4 regions of the Peribacillus sp. NPDC094092 genome follow, and region 3 is predicted to be linked to each of the others. Evidence: riboswitches for the same ligand, from Rfam matches in the RefSeq annotation. Region 3 holds a riboswitch; each other region holds the start of a gene.
What was found. A riboswitch is a leader RNA that binds a small molecule or an ion and turns the genes downstream of it on or off. The one in region 3 is predicted to bind S-adenosylmethionine.
Positions count from the first base shown of each region.

Region 1: linked by a shared signal. The riboswitch ahead of ACQKNS_RS16455 (O-acetylhomoserine aminocarboxypropyltransferase/cysteine synthase family protein) and the one ahead of ACQKNS_RS06090 (Fur-regulated basic protein FbpA) in region 3 are both predicted to bind S-adenosylmethionine.
Region 2: linked by a shared signal. The riboswitch ahead of mmuP (S-methylmethionine permease) and the one ahead of ACQKNS_RS06090 (Fur-regulated basic protein FbpA) in region 3 are both predicted to bind S-adenosylmethionine.
Region 4: linked by a shared signal. The riboswitch ahead of ACQKNS_RS15750 (5-methyltetrahydropteroyltriglutamate--homocysteine S-methyltransferase) and the one ahead of ACQKNS_RS06090 (Fur-regulated basic protein FbpA) in region 3 are both predicted to bind S-adenosylmethionine.

Region 1 is NZ_JBNNUC010000003.1:158,482-161,657, reverse strand. Features, by position in the region: gene ACQKNS_RS16475 (arsenate reductase family protein) at 1-253, shown strand, start outside; gene gcvH (glycine cleavage system protein GcvH) at 349-732, shown strand; gene ACQKNS_RS16465 (toprim domain-containing protein) at 825-1,190, shown strand; gene ACQKNS_RS16460 (thioredoxin family protein) at 1,194-1,502, shown strand; SAM riboswitch class I at 1,648-1,754, shown strand; gene ACQKNS_RS16455 (O-acetylhomoserine aminocarboxypropyltransferase/cysteine synthase family protein) at 1,855-3,165, shown strand.
Region 2 is NZ_JBNNUC010000004.1:286,633-289,808, reverse strand. Features, by position in the region: gene ACQKNS_RS19765 (alpha/beta hydrolase) at 1-191, shown strand, start outside; gene ACQKNS_RS19760 (flavin reductase family protein) at 210-818, shown strand; SAM riboswitch class I at 1,048-1,150, shown strand; gene mmuP (S-methylmethionine permease) at 1,234-2,622, shown strand; gene mmuM (homocysteine S-methyltransferase) at 2,619-3,176, shown strand, end outside.
Region 3 is NZ_JBNNUC010000001.1:1,276,398-1,279,573, reverse strand. Features, by position in the region: gene tenA (thiaminase II) at 1-198, opposite strand, end outside; TPP riboswitch at 288-393, opposite strand; SAM riboswitch class I at 551-654, shown strand; gene ACQKNS_RS06090 (Fur-regulated basic protein FbpA) at 830-1,018, shown strand; gene ACQKNS_RS06085 (aspartyl-phosphate phosphatase Spo0E family protein) at 1,273-1,467, shown strand; gene ACQKNS_RS06080 (N-acetyltransferase family protein) at 1,536-2,042, opposite strand; gene ACQKNS_RS06075 (GDSL-type esterase/lipase family protein) at 2,261-2,962, shown strand; gene ACQKNS_RS06070 (ABC transporter ATP-binding protein) at 3,013-3,176, opposite strand, start outside.
Region 4 is NZ_JBNNUC010000003.1:23,131-26,306, reverse strand. Features, by position in the region: gene ACQKNS_RS15755 (hypothetical protein) at 43-570, shown strand; gene ACQKNS_RS15750 (5-methyltetrahydropteroyltriglutamate--homocysteine S-methyltransferase) at 695-1,798, opposite strand; SAM riboswitch class I at 2,109-2,210, opposite strand; gene ACQKNS_RS15745 (hypothetical protein) at 2,377-2,805, shown strand; gene ACQKNS_RS15740 (glycerol-3-phosphate responsive antiterminator) at 2,933-3,176, shown strand, end outside.

The DNA of each region.
Region 1 (3,176 bases), on a different contig from region 3:
AAATCCGCCTTCGCGAACAGAAATAGAAAAACTATATAAAATCAGCAATTTGGAATTGAAGAAGTTTTTCAATACTAGCGGTCAAAAATATCGGGAGCTAGGCTTAAAGGATAAGCTGAAAGAAGCTTCTGAAGCAGAGATGCTTGATATATTGTCCACGGATGGCATGCTTCTGAAAAGGCCGATTGTTACAGATGGCATCAAAGTGACGGTAGGTTTCAAAGAAGAGCAATTCGAACAGGTTTGGAACTGAAATTTCACAAAATATTTGGTTAATTCCTTACTTAAACACATAATCTACCTTATAATGGAATAGATAAAATAAGATGTACATATGGAGGGTTAATAATGACAACAACACCAAAAGAACTTCGTTACACTAAAGAACATGAATGGGTCAAAACGGAAGATGGAACAGTGCGCATTGGGATTACAGCTTTCGCACAGTCCGAGCTTGGGGACATCGTATTCGTTGAGCTTCCGGAAATCGGCGATGAATTGAAAGCGAACGAACCATTTGGAAGTGTTGAATCCGTTAAGACCGTTTCTGAGCTTTATGCACCTATCAGTGGCAAGGTTGTTGAAGTAAACGAAGATTTAAGTGACAACCCTGAATATGTAAATGAGTCTCCTTATGAAAAGGCATGGATGGTCGTGATTGAACCAACTAATAGCAGTGATATTGAAAACTTGATGAGCGCTGAAGAGTATGAGAGTTTAATCAACGGTTAAAAAGAAGGAGAGGGGGGACTGAATAGGCCTGCTCTCTTTTTCATTTTATACAGCGGCAGTTGCACACATAATTCGTGAGATGGAGTGATGACATGGAGTGGGGCGAATTCGATAAAGTGATCATTGTAGAAGGCAGTTCCGATAGAAGAAAAGTTGCCTCCGTTTTAAATGAAGATGTGGAAATAAGATGTACGAATGGGACCATATCATTAACTAAGCTGGATGAATTAGTGGATGAATTGATGGATCGTGATGTTTATCTCCTGTTTGACGCAGATGAATCAGGAGAAAAACTGCGGAAGCAGTTCCGAAGGGAAATGCCGGAAGCGAACCACCTGTATATTAATAAAATGTACAAAGAAGTGGAAAGCTCACCCGAACATCATATCGCAACTGTGCTTCTATCTGCCAATATGAATGTGAAAATGAAATTTTTAAGTCAAAGGGTGAACGACTAATTGATGCAGGAATGGAAAGAAGAAGAGTGTAAGCTTGCTGTTGAAAATGGGGGAACCTTTTGCTTATATTTATATACGCCTTTATGCGGCACTTGTCAGGTTGCCTCCAAGATGCTGACGATATCCTTGGAGCTGTTCCCGGAATTGAAGGCAGGCAAAATGAATATGAACTATGTCCAAGCAATTGCCGAAACATATGAAATCGAAAGTGTTCCTTGTTTATTGCTTTTCAAAAAAGGGCAGCTGCACAAAAAAATATATGCCTTTCAATCCGTTCCTTATTTGTACGGATTGCTTAAGGAAATCAGCTAGGAAACCAATCAGAACCGTGATTGGTTTCTTTGTTTGTGCCAATTGAATGCGAGATCGGAATTAAAAAAAGAATATTCTAACAATTCATTGACTGATTTATTCTAAAATGCTATATTTTGAATTAAGTAATGGCAGAATTTAATAGTTCTTATCAAGAGTGGCGGAGGGACTGGCCCGACGAAGCCCGGCAACCGGTATAAATTTTATATACGGTGCTAATTCCAGCAGAGTGTTGGCTCTGGTAGATGAGGTGTGTTCTTGAGACCTCTTCTTAATTGAAGTGGTTTTTTTGTTTGTAAAAGGCCAGGTATCATATAATTCCAACTAAATCCATAGAAAAAGGTGAAATCATATGTCAGGGAAAAAGTTGCGTTTCGAAACATTGAGTGTTCATGGCGGTCTGCAGGCTGATGAAACAGGTGCACGTGCAGTTCCTATCTATCAAAGCAATGCATACTTGTTCAAAGACACCGACCATGCAGCGAATTTATTCGGCCTAAAGGAGAATGGCTATATATATACACGACTTCATAATCCCACTGTCAGCGTTTTTGAGGAAAGAATGGCCTTATTGGAAGGCGGTATCGGCGGATTGGCAACAGCGAGCGGAATGGCTGCCATCTCGCTTTCAATCCTGAATATTGCCGCTGCAGGTGACGAGATTGTTTCAGCCTCTACATTATATGGAGGTACGTATAACCTTTTTGAAAATACTCTTCCTAAATATGGGATCAAAGTAAAGTTCGTTTCTCCCGATGACCCTGAAAATTTCAAAAGGGCGATCACGCCAAAAACTAAAGCCATTTTTGCCGAAACGATCGGCAATCCAAGTTTGAGGGTGCTTGATATTGAAGCGGTAGCGAAAATTGCCCATGATGCCGGCGTACCTTTGATCATTGATAATACCTTTGCGACACCATATCTTTGCAGACCAATTGATTTTGGCGCGGACATCGTCATCCATTCCGCTACTAAATGGCTTCTGGGAAATGGAACGACACTAGGCGGTGTCATCGTGGATGGAGGGAAGTTCGATTGGAACTCGCCAAACTACCCTGGCTTCACGGAGCCAGACCCAAGTTACGACGGTCTGGTATACGCCGAGGCAGTCGGACCTGCCGCATTCATAACGAAAGCCCGAGTCCAGTTACTTCGTGATTTAGGCCCTGCGCTAAGTGCCCAAAGTGCATTTCAGTTTACGCTTGGACTTGAAACGCTGCATGTAAGGATGAGAGAGCATCTATCAAACACCAAGTCCGTCATTCAATATTTAAAAAACCATCCTGCCGTTACTTGGGTTTCACATCCTGGTGATGAGGATCATCCCGATAAAGCCCTTGCGGATAAGTATTTGCCTAAGGGAGCTGGGTCTGTCGTGACGTTTGGAATACAAGGTAATCGCGAAGCTGGGGCAAAACTTATCAATTCGGTGGAATTATGGTCCCATGTGGCGAATGTCGGGGATGCGAAGAGCTTGATCATCCACCCAGCCAGTACGACCCATCAACAATTGAGTGAGGCGGGTCTTGCGAAAGCGGGTGTGAGTGCCGATCAAGTCCGTTTATCCATTGGGATTGAAAATGTAGACGACTTAATAGAAGATTTGGAGCAGGCAATTGAAAAAGCGACGAATATCGTCTCCTTGACTTCCGAAACGCTTTAGGCAAAGTTCCT
Region 2 (3,176 bases), on a different contig from region 3:
CGGATATACCTGTCTTTATTGCTGCAGGTAAAAACGATCCGATTTGCCCGGCAGCAGAAACTGATGAACTTAATCAACTATTACTGCAAGCTGGTGCTAAAGTGGATGTCCAGTGGGAAAATTACGGTCATCAGTTAACACGTTCAGAGGTTGAGGCAGCGGGTTCATGGTTTCAAAAGAACTTTTTATAAGAATGAGAGGGAATGAAGATGATTTCTGTTAATCCTGAAAGTCTGACTGAACGGGAAAATTATAAGTTTTTGACTGGAAGCATTATACCGAGACCGATAGCCTTGGTCACAACCAAATCCGAAAACGGTACAATCAATATAGCGCCGTTTAGCTTTTTTAACATAGTCAGTTCAAATCCTCCAATGATTTCCATTTCTGTTCAACGAAAAGAAGGGGTTTCAAAGGACACGGCCCGAAATGCAGTTCAAACAGGTGAATTCGTTGTCCATATCACGGATGAAAATAATGTAGCTGATGCAAATCGAACGGCAAAGGAACTCCCATCTGACGAAAGTGAATTGGGTCTTACCAATTTCACGCCGGTTGTTAGTGATAAAGTATCCGTACCAGGATTGCAAGAAGCGAAGGTACGCTTTGAATGCACATTAGAGCATGCGATACCATTGGCAGGTTCCCAGAAGAAACCAGGTTGTGATTTATTGATAGGGAAAATAGTCTGCTATCATATAGAGCAAGATATTTACCATAATGGCCGAATTGACCAGAATGGCCTAAAACCTGTAGCAAGATTAGCGGGTCATACTTATACAAAACTAGGGGAATTATTCGAAATAGAACGTCCTTAAAGAAAAAATGGCGTCATCTTTTTAAGATGGCGCCATTTTTTAAATCTAAATTATCTCGGTTAGCTTTATCTGCGATTTAAGGCGATTAGCGAATGTTCCAAAAACGAGCAACCATGTCATATTTATGCCGCCGGCGCCCATGATCGCTAGAATTTAAAAGGAGGTATTTACAATCAGAAACAAAACTTGACAATTTTTTCATAGATTGATAAAGTTATAAAAAAATAATTTCTTATCCAGAGAGGTGGAGGGACTGGCCCTACGAAACCTCAGCAACAGGTCTACAAAGACACTGTGCTAATTCCAGGGGGTGAAACCTTGATAGATAAGACCGTACTTGTTTATTTGTCAGTAGCGCACTCTTTTTTAGAGTGCGTTTTCGTTTTTTCTGGATCCAAGATTAAGGAGAATAAGAATGGAGAACAAAAAGAAGCATGATTTTCAAAGGCAAATGCAAGCACGGCATATAATAATGCTATCGCTTGGCGGGGTGATTGGAACTGGTTTATTCTTGAGTTCGGGTTATACGATTCAACAGGCTGGCCCTTTCGGCACCATCCTTTCGTATCTGATAGGAGCTTTAGTGGTTTATCTAGTTATGCTATGTCTAGGTGAACTGGCAGTACATATGCCCGAGACAGGTGCGTTTCATAGCTACGCAGCCAAATACATTGGACCAGGGACAGGGTATACAGTAGCCTGGTTGTATTGGCTAACCTGGACTGTTGCACTAGGTTCGGAATTTACGGCTGCAGGATTGTTGATGCAGCGATGGTTTCCATCAATCAATGTCTGGATATGGAGTGCTCTATTTGCCATATTGGTCTTGGCTTTAAATGCGTGGACCGTTAAGTTCTTCGCTGAATCCGAATTCTGGTTTGCTTCAATAAAAGTATTTGCTATTGTGGTATTTATTATTCTGGGAGCTGCGGCAATGTTAGGTTTTATTCCAATAATTAATTCACAATCAGCTCCTTTATTTTCCAATTTTACAAGTGCAGGTTTATTTCCGAATGGTGCTTTTGCCATTCTAATGACGATGCTCGCGGTGAATTTCGCATTTTCTGGTACTGAATTAATCGGGATCGCAGCTGGAGAAACAGTGAATCCAGAAAAAACGATTCCAAAGGCAATCCGAATGACATTATGGAGATTGATCATCTTTTTTGTAGGAACCATTGTTGTATTATCCGCATTATTGCCTATTTCGGATGCAAGCGTACTAGAGAGCCCCTTTGTTGCAATTCTCGAACGAATTGGAGTGCCGTATGCAGCGGATATTATGAACTTTGTTATATTAACTGCCATTTTGTCTGCTGCAAATTCAGGATTATATGCATCATCCAGAATGCTATGGTCACTTGCAGATAAGAAAACTATATCTCCCATATTTGCAAAATTGACAAAACGGGGTGTTCCGATAAATGCAGTCCTTTTCAGTATGTTGGGAGGTGGTTTAGCCCTTTTCTCGAGTATTATTGCACCGGATACAGTATATATAGTGCTTGTATCCATTTCTGGATTAGCCGTGGTAGTAGTTTGGATGAGTATTAGCGCGTCACAGTTTCTATTTCGCAGACGATTTATAAACGAAGGAAATTCAGTAAATGATTTGTCCTTCCATACACCATTATATCCACTCATACCAATCATTTCTTTTATGCTATGTCTTGCTTCTTGCATAGGAATTGCATTTGATCCCACACAACGAATTGCACTATATTGTGGTATTCCATTTATTTTATTTTGCTATGGAAGTTATTATCTGACCCAAACTATAAAGAAAAAGAGGAGTACAACATGAAGAATAAAATTAGCCCAATTGACGAAATATTACGAGATCATCCAGTCATGATTTTGGACGGGGCTCTAGCTACAGAGCTTGAAAGGCATGGGTGCGACTTGAACGATCCCCTGTGGTCCGCACGTGTATTACTTGAAAATCCAGAAGTGATTTATCAAGTTCACTCTGACTACTTTCGGGCTGGTGCTGACTGTGCGATAACGGCAAGCTACCAAGCAACAGTTGAAGGTTTCGCCCTCCGCGGAATACAAGAGAAAGAGGCTTTGGAACTAATCAGGAAAACGGTTTTACTTGCAAGGAAAGCAAGAGATGAATTTTGGAAGGAAGTAGAATATCGAACGAGTAGACCTAAGCCATTGGTTGCTGCATCAGTTGGACCTTATGGGGCTTACCTTGCAGATGGTTCAGAGTATGTAGGAAACTATGGTGTTTCAGATGAAACTTTAACTGCTTTTCATCGCTCGCGAATATCTGCCTTGATTGAAGCCGGTGCTGAAATTTTAGCATTTGAAACGATTCCTTCCCTGCAAGAAGCAAAAGTATTACATGCAATA
Region 3 (3,176 bases):
GATGACACCTAAAGCAAACAGCTTGGAATAATCCATGAGATAGATATAGTCCTGCTTCAGGTAATAAGCAAATTTCTTTTCAGGAAGCGTACCATTTCCAATTGCCTGGACAAAGGGATGTGAATGGTTCCTTTTCCAAATCTCTTTTGACCGTGCATGCAGTCTATCACTGAATCTTTCTAATTTAACATTCTCCATTGTTCATCCTCCTTTAGAATGGATCCCTTGTTAATGAAAAAAACCCGTTCCTGAATTCGGAACGGGGTAGATGGATATAGTCTGAAAATGGACGATATCATCCACTTCCCTCCGCCGGTATGAGCCGGTTCAGGTTCAAAGGGTCCGGAACTAATTCCATCTCAGTCTTAAAAAAAGACTCCCCTAGTGGTGTGAATTGTATGTAATTACTGACATCATATCAGAAAGACAAGAAAATGCAACCTGTATTTGAAAGAGGGACCCCTTAATGTCCAGGAAAAAGGGAGAACCAGGTAATTGACTTTTGATGGTTATTAGGATAAAATCATGTCTACATCATTTATATATCGATTTCTTATCCAGAGAGGTGGAGGGACTTGGCCCAAAGAAACCTCGGCAGCGGACCCGTTTGGGAACTGTGCTAAATCCAACAAGCATATGCTTGGAAGATAAGAAGAGCCGTACGGACACTGTCAGCCTCTTCTTGAATTAGAAGGGGCTTTTATTTTTGGGAAATAACGTTTAGTGACATAATAGAAAAGGTATATATAATTTGGTGAAAATCTAACAAGTTGATAAAGTTTAGCTACTAGAAGCAGGCTCTAGGATGACTAGGAAAGGAGCCATTTACATGGCAGAATTATTTAAGAGGATTGAACAGAGGAAGGCAAAGCTTATTGAAGAGTTATTGGCCAATGGAGTATACAAAACCTCTGATGAAAGGCACCTTTATGATGCCCCATTAAAAGTACTTGAAGATGAATATAAGGTTGTTATAAATAGACCTAATACCGAGTCACCTTCCGAATGGATGACATAGTAAACGATGACTATATTTTGGGTTCTTGGATAAGGGATATGATGTAAGCATTCGCAGTCTACACTAGTGGATGCTTTTTTTGCGTTTGATAGAAAATGACACTAAATATACATAATTATAGAATTTAATAGTCATTTTGTCACATTTAACCTTTAAAATAACACATTTATTTTCTGAAAAATAGTTGATTTTAACTAGTGGTTTCATTATGATGAAAGTGTAAAAATATTGAATAATTAGGAGGTGACTATATAATGCCTTGCCGTAAGGTAACTATAGAAAAAGTAGAAGAGAAGAGAAAAGAAATGATCAACTTGGCAGCAATTTACGGCTTATCAAGTCTGCTGACTGTTCAAGCCAGTCAAGAATTGGATACACTATTAAATGCGTTAACAAGTAAAAGAGATGCCGAACATTTTCCCCTCCAGAAAGTATATAGGTATTTTTAAATGAGCCAATTCGCCCTCGATTAAGATTAAAAAGCTACTGCTCAAGGCAATAGCTCAAAAGAATAATATTAAATATCGACACGTTTACCAAGAATGACCAAATCCCGCTCAATCCCATCCAGCTCGGCAACTTGAGGTAAATGTGCCCATTCTTCAAACCCGAATTTGGAAAAAAGCTTTAGGCTTGGTGTATTGTGCGCGAAAATGAAACCCAATAGAGTCTTAACACCTAATTTTGGACTCAATTCAATAGCCTTTTGAATCGAAATTTGTCCGATTCCTTTTCCCCGGAAATAATCATCAATATAAATGCTGATTTCGGCAGTGGAATTATATGCCGGCCGGCCATAGAAGGATTGAAAGCTCATCCATCCAGCAGTTTTCCCTTCTATAGTAATGATAAATAGCGGTCTACTTTCTAAATGATGTTCCTCAAACCATTTAACCCTCGATTGGACGGATACAGGCTCAGTATCTGCCGTGACCATTCTTGACGCAATTGTCGAATTATATATTTCAACAATTCTGGGTAGATCAGATAGTTCTGCCTCTCTAAACTCTATGTGCTCTTCCATGATTTAAACTCCTAACTATCATTTATTCAATCTCCAGAATGAAGGGTAATCCCGTTTTTTGTTTTAGGGACGGTGAATGACACCCAATCCATTGAAAGTTTTATATAATCATACACTCTTTACTCTTTATCTGACAATTTTTTTTATGTTAAGACTGCAGGTGTTTTGGGTATGTAAAAGATTAAATACTTCTAGTAAAGAGACAAGAGGAGAAGCAAATGAAGAAATTGGCAGTTTTTTTGATTATAGTACTAGTTATATGTTTTGCTGCATATGAATTTCAGGCATCGGAGTCGGAAGATGTGCAAAGGGTGATGGCATTTGGAGATTCATTAACCTATGGAAAAGGGGATAAGAACGGGGAAGGATATATAGAAGGCCTTGAGGATGAATTGAATAATCCGCAATCGGAACAAAAAGTGAGTTTTTGGAATTACGGTATAAAAGGCCAGGAAACGGATGGTGTGATGAAACAGCTTGATGATTACCGTATTAAAACGAAACTTGATGAAGCCGATACTTTCATCGTTTATATTGGAACGAATGACTTGATCAATAGTAATGGAGGGGAATTGGAGAAAATAAGTGACCGAAAAATCATTGAGGGTAAACGGGAGTATATCAGTCATCTGAAAAAGATTACATCAACATTGATGGAGGCAAACGATAAAGCGGATATTCTGGTAGTGGGACTATATAACCCAATTAAAGATAATCAAAAACTTGAAAAGCACATTCGCGATTATAACCAGTCAATAAAGGGGATAGCGGATAAAGATAAAAGGATGTTATTCATTCCTACAAATGATCTTTTTGAAGATAAAAAGAAGACAGAGTATTTTAGTGATAAGTTACATCCGAATGAAAAAGGCTATCAGCTCATTGCGAATCGGGTTTTGGAAAGTTATGATTTCAAATGAAAGCAAAAATGCACAGGAAGGCTTCCTGTGCATTTTTGCCCGCTAAGTAGCTAGGAATTTGATATCGCTTTTAGTTGAGGGAACTGCAAGTCATGGAGTTGCTTGTATCTGCCGTTGTTTTGCAATAACTGTTCATGTGTTCCTGTTTCATGAACTTGCCCTTTTTCCAGAACGATTATTTGATCGGCATCATGAATGGTCGATAAACGATGTG
Region 4 (3,176 bases), on a different contig from region 3:
TAGCATCCTGTTAAGAAATTCTGGTAAGGTGGGTTGCTTAAAATGTTTGGTCTCTCTGATATCGTTAAATTTCTATTTTCCTTTTTTTTGATCATGCCAATCGTTACGCTGATACATTTGAGCGGGCATATTTTCTTTGTCACGATCTTTGGCGGATCAGAAAAGAAAATCTTGATCGGTTGTGGCAATAAACTTTTTGCATTTCGTAACATAGAGGTGAGGAAATATTATTTTTGGAATGGGACTTGCGAATTCAAGGGATTGAAACATGATAATCGATTGACGAATACGCTGATATATTTAGGTGGGGCTATCTTTAATTTAATCAGCATGCTGATCATCTATAGTTTAGTCTATCAGAATATATTGGACAGCTCGGTGATCTGGTATCAATTCATCTATTTTTCTTTCTATGTCATGTTTTTCTCCTTGTTTCCGATGTATTTCTCGGACGGGTCGCCCAGTGATGGGAAGGCCGCGGAATTGGCCTTGAGAAACAAGCTGGAAGATAGGGTGACGGATGATATACTTGTGAAGAAAATGGATGAGGATGATGATAACTGCAAGTGAAAAGGGGACGTGCTGGTGACCGTTCTTTTTTGTTTGCCTTCGGCTTTAGGATGAATGTCTTTGACGCTTTTTATAAACCTAATCGGCACGGTTATTTGGATGCCGATTAGGTTGTTCGAATGGATCATTCCCATACTTCTTTTGCTATATCAACGACGAATTTCAGCTTTTCCCATTGCTGTTCTTCGGTCAGCTTGTTGCCGTGATGGGTGGAGGCGAAGCCGCATTGCGGGCTTAAGCATAACTGTTCAAGAGGAACGAAGTGCGAGGCTTCTTTAATGCGTGCCTTGACAGCCTCCTTGTCTTCGATTTCTCCATTTTTTGAGGTGACGACACCCAGTACGACCCGTGCACCGCCATTTGGAATGTATTCCAATGGTTTGAAATCCCCTGAGCGTTGATCATCATATTCCAAGAAAAATCCATCCACTTTTTCTTTTGCCAATAAAGTTGGGGCGATACGGGCATAGCTTCCTTCAAACGCCCAAGTCGACTGGTAGTTACCACGACATAGGTGTGTAGTGACGACAAGGTCTTCTGGCTTGCCTTCCAATGCTCCATTAATTACGCGAAGTGCAAGATCGATTAACTGCTCCCTCGAATATTTTCCATCTTTGAATTGGAAATCTGGAGCTGAAAGTCTGGCAATATATACATCATCCAATTGAAGATAACGCACACCTGCTTCATAAAAAGCCTTCAAAGCATGCTGATACGCTTTGATGATATCATTTGCATAGTCTTCAATATCAGGGTAGATGTCTTCATTATGAATGCCTACAGCAAATAATTGATTCGGACTGGGAATGGTTTGCTTAGCAACGGCGCGTCCGTTCACGATTTTGTTCAATTCAATGAAATCACGAATGAAGGGATGTTCAGGATTGAATGAAACCTTCCCGGTATTGCGAACGTTATATCTCTCTGTTTCCACACCATCGAATGTGAGTCCTTTTTCCGTCACATATCCCTCGATGCCATGTAAATGTTCGAGGAAGTCAAAGTGCCACCATGTTCGTCTGAACTCACCATCCGTCACGGCCTCCAATCCAACTTCAATTTGTTTTTCGACAATCCGATTGATTTCTTCGGTTTCAACTTCACGAAGCCGCTCTGCTGAAATGGTACCTTCCTTAAATTGCTTTCTGGCAATATGTAAACGTTCAGGCCTTAATAAACTTCCAACGTGATCGGCCCTGAAAGGTGCTTTCGTTAAAGTGATTGACATGTTGCATTCCCTTCTTTCCTTTTAAAAATAAGAATGTTTTCGCATACTTTGTTGCTATTTACCAAGTAGTGAGGTGTGGTTGATTTCCCCTCCAGATGCTCGCTTTCCGCGGGGCGGGCGGTGGGCCTCCTCGGCGTAAACGCCTGTGGGGTCTCACCTGCCCCGCTGCTCCCGCAGGAGTCTCGCACTTCCGCTCCAATCAACCTTAAATCGTTTCATTTTAAAAACAACAATCTTTACGAAAAGAGCCAAAAATAAAAAACCTCTTCTTAAAAATAAGAAGAGGTGTTGGCAGCAAAGCGATATACTCTTCTTATCTTCAAGCTTTTACACTCCTGGAATTAGCACAGTACATGATCAGTCTGTTGCTGAGGCATCAAAGGGCCAGTCCCTCCGCCTCTCTGGATAAGAGTTGTCTATTAAATTAATTATGACTATACAGGTAGTTTTTATAAAGGTCAAGGGCTGAAGGTGGAAGATTTTGAATATACCGATTATTGAGTTGTGTTACTTCATCAGGGAACCCGGCATATGCTATAACCGGAGATTCATATGAGCGGCAGGAGGGGAATGCAAGGATGAGTACATTCAGTCCATTCAAAAATGGCTTACCGATAACGGTAACGGAAGCCATGATAGAGCAAATCTTAAGAACGAAATCATATGGTCAGGATATTAAAGTCGAGATTACGCCAAAGCATATAGTGCTTTCCGGAACGATGGAAGTGAAAAAAATGATGTTCAAGAAAAACGTAGCCTTCCGGATTACATTTAAACCGGTTCATGTGGAAAGAAGGACGATTTTATTTGAATTAGTGGAAATGGAACCAATTGACAGGAATTTTATCAACCAAAGGATATTTAACAGACCGCCATTTTTTGAATTTGAAAAAAGAACGATCAAAATGAATGTTAATGCTTGGAACATCGTGAGAAAAATTCCCGTTGGCACTATTAAATCGTATGAACTCGTCGAAGGTGCATTGAAAATGAAACTTACTTTATGAACGAGTTTACATACACCCAGGTATGATCGTGCTATGGTGTAAAAAAATGTGTTTGATAAATCAAGCTCTTTAAAATATACTAAATGACTTGAAGTTTTGGGTTTTTCTGGAAATGAGGAGGATAATGATGGATCAGAAAATTTTGCCTGCTTCAGCAAGCATGAAGGATTTCGAAAGATTTTTAGAAAGTTCCTATGAAATAGGTGTGTTTCTTGATTTGCATATATCACAATTGAAAAACGTAAGTATGATGGCAAAGCAGCATAATAAGAAAATGATTTATCATGTCGATTTGATCCATGGCATAAGAAGTGATGAGTACGCGACAGAATTCATTTGTCAGGAATATAATCCATATGGGCTGATTTCGA